One region of the Hornefia porci genome, then DNA from elsewhere that is predicted to be linked to it. Evidence: riboswitches for the same ligand, from Rfam matches in the RefSeq annotation. Region 1 holds a riboswitch; the other holds the start of a gene.
The links. A riboswitch is a leader RNA that binds a small molecule or an ion and turns the genes downstream of it on or off. The one in region 1 is predicted to bind cobalamin.

Region 1 (7,981 bases):
AAGGGTCTGGACCCTTTCTTTAAAATCGCCCTTGCGAAGGTTCTGAAGAAGCTGACCGATGCGGGCAGGACTTTGTTCATGGTGTCTCATGACATCGAGTTCTGCGCGGAATACGGCGACTGCTGCGCTATGTTTTTCGACGGAGGAATCGTGTCGGCCGGACCGCCGAAGGAGTTCTTTCCGGGAAACAATTTCTATACGACGACGGCGAACCGCATGGCGCGGGATTACTTCCCTGAAGCTGTCACATGGGAGGAGGTGGCGAAATGCGTCGGGGATTCGATCTGACTCAGTATGAGGCCGCGGCCAGAAAACGCACCGCCGTTTCCGCATTTCTGATTCTCGGCGTAATTCCTGTTACCGTGCTGGGAGGAAGCTTCCTGCTGGGCTCGGATCTGTATATGGTTGGCAGCATCCTGATTGTGATCTATACGATGATTCCGTTTTTCATGGTGTTCGAACGGCGAAAGCCCAAGGCCCGGGAGATCGTCCTGATCGCGATGATGGCAGCTCTGACTGTTGTGATTCACCTCTTCTTTCATCTGACTGTTCCGATTCAGGCGGGGACGGCCATGATAATCATCTCCGGAATTTCGCTGGGACCGGAGGCGGGTTTCCTGATCGGCGCACTGGCGCGGTTCGTCTGCAACTTTTATATGGGGCAGGGACCATGGACGCCGTGGCAGATGTTCTGCTGGGGGCTGTTGGGATTCCTGGCGGGGCTCGCCTTCAACAAAGTAAACTACGAGGAGATCCGGGATCGGGGATTCCGTGACGAGCTTGCCTCGCGAAGCCTGCGGATGGTGATGGGGCCGGTACTCTGCATCGCCTTTGCGCTGGCGGCGGCCTATATCTGCTATCTGATCTGGCCGGGAAAAGACCAGACATTTTTCGGCTGGCGGCTTTACGCGTTCGGGGTGGCCGGTCTGCTGGGAGGTCTGCTGGTGCAGCGGAAACGACTCTCCGTGGACGGACTGACCATGGCTCTGTTCACCTTCTTTGTGACATTCATCGTGTACGGCGGAATCATGAATATCTGCGCGATGGTGACCTCAGCCGCCATGCCGGGCGGGCGGCCGGTGAGCCTGAACACGCTGCGGATTCTCTATATCTCCGGAGCACCCTACGATGCGGTTCACGCCGGCGGCGCCGCGGTGTTCATCTTCTTTTTCGGAGATATGTTTATCAGGAAGCTGGAAAGAATCAAGATCAAATACGGGATTTACAGGTGACGATATGGAGAGGCAGATTTTTCTGGCGACGTTTTCCGACGACGCGCTGAAGGTGATAAAAAAATACGGTATCGGCATTGAATTCAACCAGTTCTGCATTTCTCAGACTCTGGATGAGGACAAAATCGACCGGACGATAGCCGCGATGCAGAAGGAAATGAAGGAATGCGGCGTTTCGGACGAGCGCGGCGCGATTGTTCACGGTCCCTTCACCGAACTCTGTCCGCAGTCTATCGACCCGCTCTTTGTGGATCTCGCCATGAAACGCTTCGAGCAGGCCTACGAAGGCTGCCGGCGGCTGGGGCTGAAACGTCTGGTAGTGCATTCCGGATTTATTCCGCTGATTTATTTCCCGGTCTGGCACGTGAAGCAGTCAGTGAAATTCTGGAGCAGATTTATGGAGGACAAGCCGGAGGACTTCACCCTTTACATTGAGAATGTGCTGGATTCAGAGCCGGAGTCGCTGACGGAAATTGTATCGCAGATAGACGATCCGCGTGTGAAGCTCTGTCTTGATGTGGGTCACGCCAATGTGGTGACAGAGCCTGAGTACAGCGTCACGGACTGGATCCGGATTATGGGCCCCCGGCTTGGGCACTTCCATCTTCATAATAACGACGGAAGCAGCGACCAGCACAGACCTCTTACCTCGGGAAGCCTGAACATGAAGGAAATCCTGGCGGCAATCGACGATTACTGCGATCCCTCTGCGACACTGACCATAGAGAGCAGGGAGTGCGACGAGAGCGTCGCCTGGCTGCTGAAGCAGTGATGGAATTTCCTCTTGACGAAAGGGGAAATATCCGATACAATTAAGGTGCAATTGAAAATGCGTTTCGCGTTCTTCCACACGGAAGCTAAGAGGGAATCAGGTTGAACGCCTGAGCGGTCCCGCCACTGTAGTTGGAGAGCTGTGTCGCAGGATGCCACTGGGAAACCGGGAAGGCGCGGCCGGCGATGATCCATAAGCCAGGAGACCTGCGCGAAAGCGTTTCTAATCGGCGGTGAACCGATGGTAGAAACATATGCATCAGCGAATACGGGCTGTGGGCAGAACCACAGTCCTTTATACTATCTGAGGATAGTGCGGATTACGGGGAGCCCCAATTGCTTTTCATTCTTTTTTCATTTTGAGGCAGGCCCCGTCACCCTGCCTCGTTTGCTGTAGCAGGAAAGAATCGGAAAGCGCAGGAATGTTAGAAAGGGGAAGAGTTATGGAAGATGAACTGTTGAGAAAGGCAAAGAGAAGGAAAATCAGGACGATCGCTGTTCTCGTGATTGTCGCACTTGCGGCAACCTCGGCGGTTTTCGGTCTGAGCATTAAAAGCGCCCGGGCGGAGAAGGCGAAGGCGACAGCGGCGCAGGAATCCGCGGAGACTCAGACCGCGTCCGATTCCGGTACGACGGAGAAGAAATCAGCGTCCTCGAAGGAAAAGAAAGACAAGGCCGCCGTGAAAAAGGTGGACGAGCTGATCGCTGCGATCGGCGATCCGGACAAGGTGACGCTGGACAGCAAGGACGCCATTCAGAAGGCGAAAAAGGCGTATGACAAGCTCAGCAAAGACCAGAAGGAGATCGTGGAGAACAAAGAGGTTCTGACCGCGGCTCTGGAGAACTACCGGAAACTGGTTAAGGAGAAGAAGGCAGAAGCGGCCAAGAAAAACGGCAGCTCATCGTCTGCAGCTGCCTCGGCTGCAAAATCCGTGACCATCAGCATCGAATGCAGGGATCTTGCAAATGATATGTCCCGGCTGAAGGACCCCGCCAAGAAAAAAAATATTCCTTCAAGCGGCGTCATTCTGTCAGCCACAAAGTATCAGTTCAAGAGTGGTGAAACCGTTTACGACGCGCTGAAGTCCGTCTGCAGATCCCGCGGCATCGCGTACATCAAGAAGGACGCGGGCGCTTATGACGGCGTGTATATCAGTTCCATCGGTCATCTCGCGGAATTCGACGGCGGCAAGAACAGCGGCTGGCTGTACTACGTGAACGGAGTCACGCCGAATTACACCTGCTCCAAATACAAGCTGAAGAATGGCGATGTAATCAAGTGGCACTACACCGTCAATTACACAAAGGAGTAGATAAATACGCCGCAGGCGCAGCGGCGGCAGAATGCATCGACAGAATAAGAGAGAGGCGAGGAGCGCCGCCGGAGCATCGCGGAGGCGCTCCGGCTCTTTTTTTGTGCTAAAGGCAGAGCAAAGACAGAGTAAATGTGATAGAATAGTAAGTGTCTGTTCACGCATCAGGCAGACAAATGAATGGAGAGTAACGAATGAGTTTTGAAAATCTGAATTCCAGGCAGCAGGAGGCGGTGCGTCAGCTGGAGGGACCGCTGCTGATTCTGGCGGGCGCGGGTTCCGGCAAGACAAGCACCATGACCCACCGTATCGCTCATATGCTTGAAGAGGGGATTTCTCCGTACAGCATACTGGCGGTGACCTTTACCAACAAGGCCGCCAGGGAAATGCGGGAGCGAGTGGAGGATCTGGCGGGAGACCGGGCGGGATCCATGTGGATCATGACCTTTCACGCCATGTGCCTTCGCATTCTGCGGGTCTATCCGGAGGAAGCGGGGTATGAGCCGAACTTTGTCATCTACGACGGCACTGATCAGAAGACCCTGGTGAAAAACATCCTGAAGGAAAACGGGATCAGCGACCGGGAATTCGCGCCGCAGTATCTGCTGGCGGTGATCAGCGACCAGAAGGAGAAGGGCGTGGATCCGGAGCAGTACCGGGAGACAATGGAGAATAATTATAAAACAAAGGCGATTTACCTGGTGTACAGAGAGTATCAGAAGCGGCTGAGGCAGAACAACGCGATGGACTTTGACGATATTCTGCTGAACACCGTGAAGCTCTTTGAGCGGAATGAGGAGATTCTGCTGCGTTACCAGGAGCGTTTTCAGTATATCATGGTGGACGAGTATCAGGATACGAACCATATTCAGTACCGGCTGATCCGCCAGCTGGCGGACCGGCACCACAATCTGTGCGTGGTCGGGGACGACGACCAGTGCATTTACCAGTGGCGCGGGGCGGATATCCGGAACATCCTGGACTTTGAATCGGATTTTCCGGAGGCGAAGGTCATCAAGCTGGAGCAGAACTACCGGAGCAAGGGGAACATTCTGGACGCGGCGTATTCGGTAATCCGCAACAACCGCGGCCGAAAGAGCAAGAAGCTGTGGACGGACCGTGACAGCGGCGAGAAGCTTCGCTATTACAGGGCGAATAATGACCATGAGGAGGCGGCGTATGTGGCCCGGCAGATCGGATATATGAACCGCGCCGGCCGGCCGCTGACGGATTTCGCGATTCTGTACCGGACCAACGCCCAGTCACGGCTTTTTGAGAGCGCTCTTTCCCGGGATGGAATCCCGTACCGCATTTTGTCCGGCATGCGTTACTATGACCGGAAGGAAATCAAGGACATCATGTGCTATATGCGGCTTGTGGTCAATCCGAAGGATGACCTGTCAATGCGGCGCATCGTGAATGAGCCGAAGCGCGGCATGGGCGACAAAACCGTGGAGAAGGTCATGGGCTTCGCCGCTGTGAAGAACAAAAGTCTGCTGGAGGCGCTCAGCGATCCTGAGGTGCAGGACACGCTGCCGGGCAAGGCGTATGACCGGGTACGGGAGCTGACGGACTGCCTGAACCTCTGCCGGCAGGAACGGACGAACCTGAAGGTTTCCGACATCTATGACCTGCTGCTTACGAAAACCGGATATCTTCCCGCACTGGAGGAGACCGGCACCGTCGAGTCGGAAGGACGGATTGAGAACCTGATGGAGTTCAAATCGGTAATTTACGATTATGAAAAGGGAACCGAAAATCCCTCCATCGAGGAGTTCATGGAGCAGCTTACACTTGCGGCTGAGGTGGATAACTATGACGAGCATCAGGACACGGTGACGCTGATGACGATGCACAGTGCCAAGGGGCTTGAGTTTCCGGTGGTCTTTCTGCCGGGACTTGAGGACGGTCTCTTTCCGGGGAACAAAGCCTTTGACGACCCTTCGGGAATGGAGGAGGAGCGGCGTCTCTGCTATGTTGGCATGACGAGAGCAAAGGAGCTTCTGTTCCTGTCCAGCGCTGAGGAACGCACCCGCTACGGGAGAACGGAATATACGAGGGAGTCACAGTTCCTTCGGGAGCTGGACCGGCGTCTCATTGAAGGAGACGCGGTTTATCAGAGAAAGACCGGAGATTCCAGTCTGGGAGTTTCCACGGGAAGCCGGGACGGATACGCCGCGAAGCCTTATAAACCCTTTGACGCACTGAAATACGCCCGGTACAGCACGCGGCAGAATGCAATGGAGAACACGGAGAGCTTCGCGCCGGGCGACCGGGTGAGCCACGGAAAATTCGGAGAAGGCATGGTGCTGGAGGCTACAGATACAATCGTTACGGTGGCGTTTGACGGAGCCGGCGTCAAGAAGCTTGCGCTGGGCGTGGCCCCGCTGAAGAAGATCTGAAGAACATACAGAGCAATGAAAGACAGAAAACAGGAAATCAGAGAAAAAATCGATATTTTGAACCGGGCGGCAAAGGCGTATTATCAGGACGGGATTGAAATCATGCCGAACATCGAATACGACCGGCTTTACGATGAGCTGAGGGAGCTGGAACGGGAGACCGGAATTGTATTCGCCAACAGTCCGACCCGGAACGTCGGGTACGAGGTTTTGTCGGAGCTTCCCCGGGAACGTCATCCGTCCAGGATGCTTTCTCTGGACAAAACAAAGAGCCGGCAGGAGCTGGCGGAATGGCTGGGAGATCAGCATGGACTCCTGTCCTGGAAGCTGGACGGACTGACCATCGTGCTGACCTACGAAAACGGAGAACTGGTCAAGGCGCTGACCCGCGGAAACGGGGAAATCGGCGAGGTGGTCACAGGAAACGCCCGCGTCTTCGCCAACGTTCCGGTGAATGTGCCGTACCGCGGAAGACTGGTGCTGCGGGGAGAGGCAATCATCACCTATTCAGAGTTCCGGAGAATCAATTCGCAGATAGGCGATGCGGATGCGAAATACAAGAACCCGCGCAATCTCTGCAGCGGTTCTGTGCGGCAGCTTGATCCCTCTGTCACCCGGAGCCGGAACGTGCGGTTCATCGCGTTCTCACTGGTGGAGGCGGAAAATGTGAATTTTGGCGGGACCCGGTCCGGACAGCTGGAGTGGCTCGCCTCACAGGGCTTCGACGTGGTGGAGTACCGTCATGTGGATAAGACGAACCTTCCGGAAACCATCGACCGGTTCGAGGAACAGGTTAAGACCAACGATTTTCCATCCGACGGTCTGGTGCTGATTTATGATGACATCGAATACGGGCGGTCGCTGGGAACCACCGCGAAATTTCCGCGGGATTCCATCGCCTTCAAATGGGAGGATCAGCAGGAGGAAACGGTTCTTCGGGAAATTGAGTGGAGCGCCTCGCGCACAGGTCTCATCAATCCGGTGGCGGTCTTCGACCCGGTCGAGCTGGAGGGGACCACGGTTTCCCGGGCTTCTGTTCACAACATCAGCATCATGCGGGAACTGAAGCTGGGCGTCGGGGACAGGATCAGGGTGTATAAGGCAAATATGATTATCCCGCAGATCTCTGAAAATCTGACGGGAAGCGACAGCATCGCGGTTCCGGAGGTCTGTCCCGTATGCGGCGGGCGGACTGAGATCCGCAGCGACAGCGGGGTCAGCACTCTGTACTGTACGAACCCGCAGTGTCCCGCCAAGCAGCTTAAAAGCTTCAGTCACTTTGTGTCCCGGAACGCGATGAACATTGAGGGGCTCAGCGAAGCCACGCTGGAGAAGCTGATTTCCAGAGGACTTGTCCGGGAATTCTCGGATCTCTTCCGGCTGGACCGGTACCGCACGGAGATAACGGAGATGGAGGGCTTCGGAGAAAAATCTTTCGAGAATCTGACGGCCTCCGCGGAGCGGGCTCGAAGAACCACGCCGGAGAGGCTTCTCTACGCCCTCGGAATTCCGGGAATCGGTGCAGCGAACGCCGGACTGATCGCCCGGGCGGCCCACAGTAACTGGAAAAAGATCCAGTCCATGACAATAGAGGAACTGACGGCCATCGACGGCGTCGGCGAAATCATGGCACAGGCCTATGTCTCCTTTTTTCAGAATCCGGAGAAAAAGAAGATTCTTGAAGATCTGCTGGAGGTTCTCGTTCTGGATGAAACAGAGGAAACCCGGGGCGAGGTCTTTCAGGGCATGACTTTTGTGATCACCGGCTCGCTGGAGTATTATGAGAACCGGGATGCGCTGAAGGCGGAAATCGAGAAGGCCGGCGGGAAGGTAGCCGGCTCCGTCAGCGGCAAAACGTCCTGGCTGATTAATAACAATGTGAATTCCACGTCAGGGAAAAACAGGAAGGCTCATGAACTGGGCGTTCCGATTATCAATGAAGATACGGTCCGGAAATGGATCGCGGAAGGAGAGATCACCAATGGCTGAACTGAAAATCGGCAAGCTGGACAGCGACGTTCTGCAGCGTATTGTAATCGATAAAATCAGATACCGTCGGCCGGAGGTGAAAACCCGGGCCGGAATCGGAGAGGACTGCGCCGTAATCGATTACGGGGAATATGAATGCGTGGTGTCCACCGATCCGATTACCGCGGACGTAAAGAACATCGGGCGCCTGGCGATTCACATCTCCTGCAACGACGTGGCCAGCAACGGGATTGAACCCCTCGGAATCACTCTGGCGGTGATGCTGCCGGTGGGA
Region 2 (7,981 bases), 970 kb from region 1:
AGAATACATGTTCGTTGTCAATAGTGAAACGAACATTTGTTTTCTCTTTTTTCGCTTTTTTCTGCACCGGCGGAAAAAGAGTTACACCAAAAAAGACGCCGGTTCGGCGCCTCTGCGGTCGGCAGTATTTTGCTGCAGATTAAGTTTTTGATATATTTGGATATAGAATACAGTTCCGCCGTGGAATGTGGAATGAGGTTCAGACCTCCTCCAGGATTCCTTTGTCCGCCGCAAGCCTGACGAGATCAAACAGACGGGCGTTGATTCCGCCTCTGGGAACCCCCGCATAGATTACTCTCTGACATTGTTCCATCTCCCCCACTGCCTGCTCATAGGTTTCAGAAGAAATCTCCGCAAACGGACGTTCGCTTATCACCCTGCAGGCCAGGAGCGAAGCCAGCTGATAATCAATATCGTTCTCATACAGAATGCCTGCGGCGAAGGGAACATTCTCCTGCTGAAGCTCCCGGTAGATCCGGATGCCGGTTCCTCCTGAGGATATCACAAAGACCTGCGGCGTATCTCCCTCCGGCCTTGCCAGCTCGATGCTTCCGAACACGGGATCATAGAATCCGTTGTCGATATCGTAAAGCTCCCGTATAATCTCCGAATGAAAAATCTCCTCCGGCGTTCCGGCCCGGACTGCGTGCTCCCCGCTGACACAGACAATCCGATCCGAGATTTTCTGTGCGAGATCGATTTCGTGGAGGGTCATGACGATAGTGATTCCCTTTTCTTTGGCCATTCGGCGCAGGACGCTCAGGAGCTCAAGCTTGTAACGGATGTCCAGAAACGATGTCGGCTCGTCCAGAAGGATGATTTCCGGTTCCTGGCAGATTGCCCGGGCGAGCATCACACGCTGTTTCTGCCCGTCACTGATCGCATTGAAATCACGGTTTCCAAGCTCGCGTGCGTGAACCGTCTCCAGCGCCTCGTCCACCTTCTCCTCGTCCTCATGGGTCAGAATTCCCAGACGCCCGGTATACGGATACCGTCCGGTCGCTACGATATCGTGACAGGTCAGAAGCTCCGGCTTCGGACGGTCTGTAAGAACCACAGCCATACGTGTGGACAGATCCCGGAAAGTCATCTCGTTCAGACTGCTCCCGTCGATAACCACGTCACCGCGCAGCAGGGTGAGCTGACGGGCGATTGTCTTCAGAATTGTGGATTTTCCGGCGCCGTTGGGTCCGATGAGCGTCACAATCTCCCCTCTGCGGACGTTCAGACAGATATCGTCAATGAGGCTTTTGCTGTGATATCCCACGGAAAGCTGTTCAAGTGTCAGATAATTCCCGTTCATCTCATCTGCCTCTCTTTCTGCTGACCATCATATAGATGACAATTGGTGCTCCGAAGACGGATGTCACGGTGCTGATGTTCAGCTCCAGCGGAGCGAAGGCAAGCCGTGCGATGAGATCACAGAACATGCAGAATACCGCGCCCATCACAAAGGCTCCCGGAATCACAACAATAGGCCTGGACGTGCCCAGAGCGCCCTTGATCAGGAACGGCACCGCGATGCCGACAAAGGAAATCGGGCCGGCAAAGGCCGTCACTGTTGCCGAGAACACGCTGGAGAGAAGGATCAGCACAATCCTGAACACACGAATATTCACGCCGATACTGCGCGCATAGGATTCTCCCAGCTGATAGGCGCTGATGGGCTTGGCGCAGCACAGTGTCAGAGCGAACGTGACAAACACCACGACAGCGACGATACGCACGCTTTCCCAGCTCATCCCGGAAAAACTGCCCTGAGACCAGCCGTGAAGATTCGCGATATCCGAGTCGCTGGCGAAGGTAATAATAAAGTCCGTGACAGCGGAACAGATGTAGCCGATCATGATTCCCGCCACCAGCAGCGCCGCCATATTCTGGATCCTTCGGGCAACCAGCAGAATAAAGCCCACCGACGCCAGAGAGCCGGCAAAGGCCGCCACAATCATCGTGTAGGAGGAAACCGTGGAATAATATTTCAGCGCGACGATCATAACAAAGGCTACAACCATTTTCGCGCCGGAAGAGATCCCCAGAACATAGGGACCCGCAATCGGATTCTCGAAGAATGTCTGAAGCAGAAATCCGGACAGCGCAAGAGCGCCGCCCAGTATGGCCGCCGTAAGTATCCTGGGGAGACGGATTCTCCATATAATATTGGTTTCCTTGATATCTCCCTGCCCGGTGAAAAGTATCCTGACGATATGATCCAGCGATATATGCACATTACCGGAATTGATATTGATCACAGTCATCACGCAGAACGCGGCGAACAGCAGTACGAATACCATGGTATAACGGCTGCGCCGCCGAAGGTTTTCGTGCTGAAAGCTTTCGGCGGCTGCCGGGAGTTCGGAAATATTTTTTTTCATAAATAACTACCTGTACTTCAAAAACTACCTGTACTTCCTCTGACTTTTTTCGCGTACACGGCCGAATCGGAGGTTCGTGTACTTTGTGCCGGCGTCACGGGATGCGACGCGGAGCAGAGGGCCCTCACTTCAGTTTTGTCAGGAACTTCATTTCGGACAGATGCTTTTGTGTCACGAGATAATGAAAGTCCAGAATCATATCACCGACGATATCCGTCCGCTGATACATCGATGCTCCCGTGGCGTAACACTGTCCGTTTTTCACCGCTTTGAACTTTTTCATAATCGGGTCCTTCGCGATTAAATCGTTCATGGAACGGACCGTGCTGTCGATGCTCCCGTTGTATACGATATAATCGGCGTCTGCGGCCGTATCGTAGAACTTTTCAATGGTCATCGGAACGGAGGTTTTTCCGTCGGAATCCGTCAGTTTCCTGAAAACATACCGGCCGCCGGCCATCTCGATCATCGTGGGAACGTAGTCTTTGCTGCTGCGCACCACTGCTTTTCCGTCCGTGGATATATAGAAGAAGGCTACAGTTTTCTCCGTATTCCTGAAATCGTCCAGAGCGGAAATTTTCTTTTCCTGTTTTTCAAAGAAGGCCTCAGCCTGTTTCTCATGTCCGGTCAGCGCGCCGTAAAGCTTGATCCACTCTGTGCGCCCCAGGGGGTTTGATTCGTAACTGGACCGGTCTACCATGACGGGGATTTTCAGATCTTCAATCATTTCTTTTACGTCCGGCGTATGATAAATCATCGTGGATTCAATGGCCAGACCGCATTTTTTGTCCAGCAGCAGCTCGTAATCCGGCTCACTGTATTTTCCGGCGTAAACAATTTTCCCTGCGTTCATCGCGTCCCGTACTGACCGGAAGGACCAGCCTCCCGACTTCAGCGAGGTCATGGAAATATTGTCCAGAGCGTCCATGGAAGAAAACAGCGCCATGGACGCGGTCGCCGCGAGATAGATGTTTTTCACCGGTTCGTGAAGAACCTTAATCTTTTTGCTCAGCTTTTCCGGAGCCTTCTTTCCCTTGGGCACGATCAGATACTTCGCATCGTCCTTAATGTCAATCAGCCTGTACCCGTCTTTGTAGTAGTAAACGTTGAATTCCTTCGCATAATCCAGCTTCATGGTCTTGCTGTAGGTCAGCCCGCTGATCTCCGGAGCGCCCGATGTGCCCGAAGCTGATTCGCTGTTTTTCGCGCCGCAGCCGGACAGCAGAAGCACTGTGGCGGTCACCAGCGCCAGAAGAAGGATCATTCCTTTCCTGAATCGGTTTCTCATCTCATCCTGCCTTTTTTATTTCTTTTCTGCCTTTACTTCTTTCTCAAAAATTTTCTGCGCTTTTTTCGCGCTGCCGTAAATCTCTCCGTAAATCCGGATCCATTCCTTCTGTCCCAGACGACTCTTCTCCTGCCGGGACCGGTCGAGGATGACCGGAATATCCAGCGCCGTAAAACGGGATTCCAGAGTCTCCAGTTTTTTCTGATCCGTTTCCGCCTGCTCCTTCTGCTTCGCGATTTTGTCCTTGTTCAGCAGAGTTTCCTTTGTCGTAATCTCCTCGGGAATCAGGCTCCCCGGCAGAACGGCCAGTCTGGTTTTCTTCCGGATGATTGTGCTGTACCGGGGCGATTCCGGCGTTTCGGCATAGGTGATGCGCCTGCTCTTTATCGCTTTCGTGACGCCGGAGGCAGTGACCTTTTCAGGCGTTACGCCGGTGAGACGGATGCCGTCGACCGCGTCCAGGGCGTCCAGGAACGACAAAGCAGAGTTCGATGCCACATAGCTTTTCTCCGCGGGGATCCTGACGATGATATACTGTTTGTCCAGACCGGCGGGAACGTCGAATTTCTCCGGAACCAGCAGATAACTCACGACGTTGTTTTTATAAAGAGCCTCTGTAATCTCGTGCTGGGAGCGGGCGACCGGTTTTCCGTCCTCGTCATACTCCACTTTACCGTCCTCCTTTGCGGACTTCTTCGCATTTTTCGTGTATTCCTCATACAGCGCGGTGTTTTTGCTGACGTCTATGCTCAGCAGGGAAACGCCGTGGTTATACCGGAAGATCCGGAAGTATTTCGCATACCTGGTTTTCACCGTCGACCTGTATTTCAGCCCGGTAATCTTCGGAGCGGACCTGCTCAGCGAGAGTTTGGCCTTCCGGGCGTCCTTTGCGGCTTTTTCTGCTTCTGCCCGGGCTTTTTTCGCAGCCCTGGCGCTGACGGCTTTTTTTACATAGATTGTATAGCGGACCCAGTGAGGCTGGGACATGGCTGTGGTGCGTCCGATGATGGTATTGTTGGCGTTCAGTTTCACCGGAATCACAAAAGTGGAGAGTCCTCCCCCGCTCCTGGAATAAACCTTTCCGTTTGCCTTGAGACGGTCGTAGCTGCTGCTTCCGAACACGATGGTCGCATAGGCTTTTCCGCCCGTTACCGTGATTTTTCTGCATTTAATGTAGGCGAGACGGCCGGAGCCTCCTGACCAGCTGAAGGAATCCGGAGTGTATACTCCGTCCTTCAGTGAGGTTCTGTTGTTGACCGCACCTGTGCTTTTCTGGCTGTCGTCTTTATATTTGGATACCTTGTCTTTCTTTGTGCTCTTCCTGAATTTTGTCTGTTTCCCGCTTGTGGCGTATTTGTCTTTCTTTTTCTTTGTCTTAGGAGCTGTCGTCGAGGTGCCGGAGGAAACAGCCTTCGCCCCGCCGCTGTAGAAGATAATAGTATGTTCAAACCAGCTGTTCAGCTTCCTGGAATGAGCGGAAACCGTCAGATTCTTATCCAGAGCGGAAACCGGCAGCGTGTAGGTGTAGTATCCGTTAACCACCTTCGCCTTGATCCACCGGGTTTTCGGCGCCTTCGCCGCATCCAGCGCGGTTCCCATGTACAGATAGTCGTAGCCTTCTCCGGTCAGCGTGACGGTTGCAGTCATGGTCTTTTTGCTGCCCTCCCCTTTAACCGTCAGAATACTGTACTTGGTTCCGGTTTTCGGATAGAGGTAGAACATGCGGTTATCGGTGTCAGACTTCACCTTCCAGGTTCCTGCCTTCAGGTCTTTCGTCTCTGTCGGTACTGTCGGATCCGATGGCGACGGGTCGGGATCCTGTCCGCCGGAAGGCTCCGTATACTTCCCGGAATTCACGCTCATCCGAATGGTGATAGAATAATTGATCCAGTGCGGATCAGACATTCTGACGGTTTTCCCGATGATGGGATTGGCCGTGTTCAGCGCCACCGGAACAGAAAAGGTCGAGGTCTTTGCCGCGGAATCTGTTACGCCGCTGTAAATTTTACCGTTTGCCTTCAGCTGTGTGTATTTATCGCTGCTGAACACAATCGTCGCAACAGCCTTTCCGCCGGAAATCGTAACCTTCGGACAGGTAATCGTCACTTTGTTCGTACCGCCGCTCACACTGAAGCTGTCCGGTACCCAGACGCCGTCCGCCAGATCGGTTCTGTTATCCACAGCAGGGGTGGCCGGATCGGACACCGGTTCACTTTTGTTCACGTGAATAGAATAATCAATATCGTTGACCTTCGACATCGCCGTGGTGGTTCCGACAATCGCTGTATCCCTGTTGAGAGCGACCGGAACTTTTTTGAACAAAGACCCGTTCGATGTGTCAGCCTCCGGCTCGTAGGTCTTTCCGCCGGCCTGAAGCTTCGTATAAGATTTGCTGCTGAACAGAATGTCGGCATACGCCTTCCCGTTCGTCACCTTAATCGTCGGAACCGTGATTTTCACTCTTCCGGTTCCGCCGGTGAAGGAAACGCCGTCCGGCGTGTAGATGCCGTCATCCAGCGTCGTGCTGTTGTCGATGGCGGAAGGTTCTCCGGTTTTCGCAGTCTGATTCTGCGCTGTCTCCTTTTCTCCGGAGGAAGCCGTCTTGCTGCTGCCGGACAGGTTTTCCGATGTATCGGATGTTCCCTGCTGCCCGCTTTCGCCTTGTCTCGCCTGCTGCCGCACGGAGCCGACTGAAGAAGCTGCTGACGAGCCGTTTGAGGAATCGGAGGCTGCTGTGCTCCGGTCTTCCTGCTGTGCTACTCCTTCCTGTTCAGACCGGCCCGCCTGATTGTCTTCCGCAGACGAGGCTTTTTTGTTTTCTCTCGCCACGGTCTCCTGCTGCGCCGTCGCTTTCGGAGACGCACTCCCGGCGCCTGCGGAATCTTCCGCAAACGCAGCGGCAAGCTGCGTCAGAACGAGCGCAGCGATCAGCAGGAAGGATAACGTGATTTTGTAATACTTTTTCTTTTTCAAAACAAATTCTCTCCTTCTCATCATTTTTTCCTCGCTCAGCACGGCGTTCAGCTCCGGACAGAGCACTGCGATATCTCAGGGCAGCAAAAAACCCACTTTTCTCTGAAGAAGCGGGTACTTGTATGAAAAACTTCAGTTATAATACATGAAAATCTGTTGCAGCGGAACAATGATGCGATGTATCTAATGTTTCATCATGTTATTATTACAGGCACACTCTCTCCAGAAGCATTTCGCCGATAATTCTGATACAGCAGGTTTCCTGACTTGCAGATCTTCGTTCCCCCGCGCCTTCTCAGCAGCATCGAAATGACGGTGACAGCCGGAACGCCGAAGCATTGCGGCGCACGCTGTCTGTGCCGGATGTATGCTGCCAATGGCATAGTACGGGAGAACTCCCTGTTTACAGTGACCGGATCGTTCGGGATTCACACCCGATTCCCTTTTAACTGCGGACTGCCGTCCGCGGCACTGTACCGACATATTTAATTCTACATAAATTATAGCAATTGCCCCGCGTTCTGTCAATGACTACCCGGCGGAGGGGCGGTTATCTGCTCTGCGGCGGAGCGGCATCCGCGGCGGTATCTGCGGCGTATGCGTTGCTACGGCGGCGGTGAATCTCTGCAGTGAGTATGCGCGGGTCTCGCCTCTCCCCTCTCCGGTAAAGCCTTTGCAGACAAAGAAGATTTTGTAGTTTTTGTGGGTTAATTATTAACCTGCAAAACCTGCAAAACTGTCTTGTCGGTATAAAGTATCCGGAAAAGACTATGAGAGCCTGCCCCGGGATTGGATCTTCCTGATTGGATCCCCCTTACGATATTTTCTCATAAATCTGATCGATAAACCGGTTGACTCGCTTCCGGAAGATGAAGCACAGCAGCAGAATCACGCCGCAGACAGCGCCGATCACGATCATTCCCCGGTAATTCCCTTTCATCATCATATCGCCGAACAGCAGACAGCCGCACAGTGCCGGAATTCTGCCGACGAGTGAGAGCAGCAGAAAGGCACGGAATTTCATATGAGAGATTCCGGCGGCGTAGCATACCAGATCCTTCGGAATTCCCGGAATCAGGTAAATCAGGAACGTCAGGATATACGCTTTTTCGCTGTTGAAGCGGCTTACATATTTTCCCATTCGCTCCTTTCCGAGAATCAGTTCAAGTCCGTCCTCGCCCAGAAAACGCGCCAGATAATAGGAAACGGTTTCTCCGGCCGCGCAGCCCGCCAGCGTCAGGATAAGTCCCGGGAAAAAACCGAACACCGAACCGGCGGCAAACTGAAAAACCTCTCCCGGCAGCACACTGACGACAATCTGCAGAATTTCCGCCGCAAGATAGATCAG

Region 2: linked by a shared signal. The riboswitch ahead of BHK98_RS01375 (TroA family protein) and the one ahead of BHK98_RS06135 (DUF4430 domain-containing protein) in region 1 are both predicted to bind cobalamin.

Annotation. Positions count from the first base shown of each region.
Region 1 covers NZ_MJIE01000001.1:1,285,668-1,293,648, reverse strand. The annotation lists gene BHK98_RS06150 (ABC transporter ATP-binding protein) at 1-288, shown strand, start outside; gene BHK98_RS06145 (ECF transporter S component) at 267-1,232, shown strand; gene BHK98_RS06140 (sugar phosphate isomerase/epimerase family protein) at 1,237-2,004, shown strand; cobalamin riboswitch at 2,054-2,232, shown strand; gene BHK98_RS06135 (DUF4430 domain-containing protein) at 2,447-3,316, shown strand; gene BHK98_RS06130 (ATP-dependent helicase) at 3,511-5,718, shown strand; gene ligA (NAD-dependent DNA ligase LigA) at 5,734-7,707, shown strand; gene BHK98_RS06120 (AIR synthase family protein) at 7,700-7,981, shown strand, end outside.
Region 2 covers NZ_MJIE01000001.1:314,933-322,913, reverse strand. The annotation lists gene BHK98_RS01390 (ABC transporter ATP-binding protein) at 200-1,303, opposite strand; gene BHK98_RS01385 (FecCD family ABC transporter permease) at 1,305-2,372, opposite strand; gene BHK98_RS01380 (ABC transporter substrate-binding protein) at 2,497-3,660, opposite strand; gene BHK98_RS01375 (TroA family protein) at 3,676-6,633, opposite strand; cobalamin riboswitch at 6,869-7,124, opposite strand; gene BHK98_RS01370 (TVP38/TMEM64 family protein) at 7,448-7,981, opposite strand, start outside.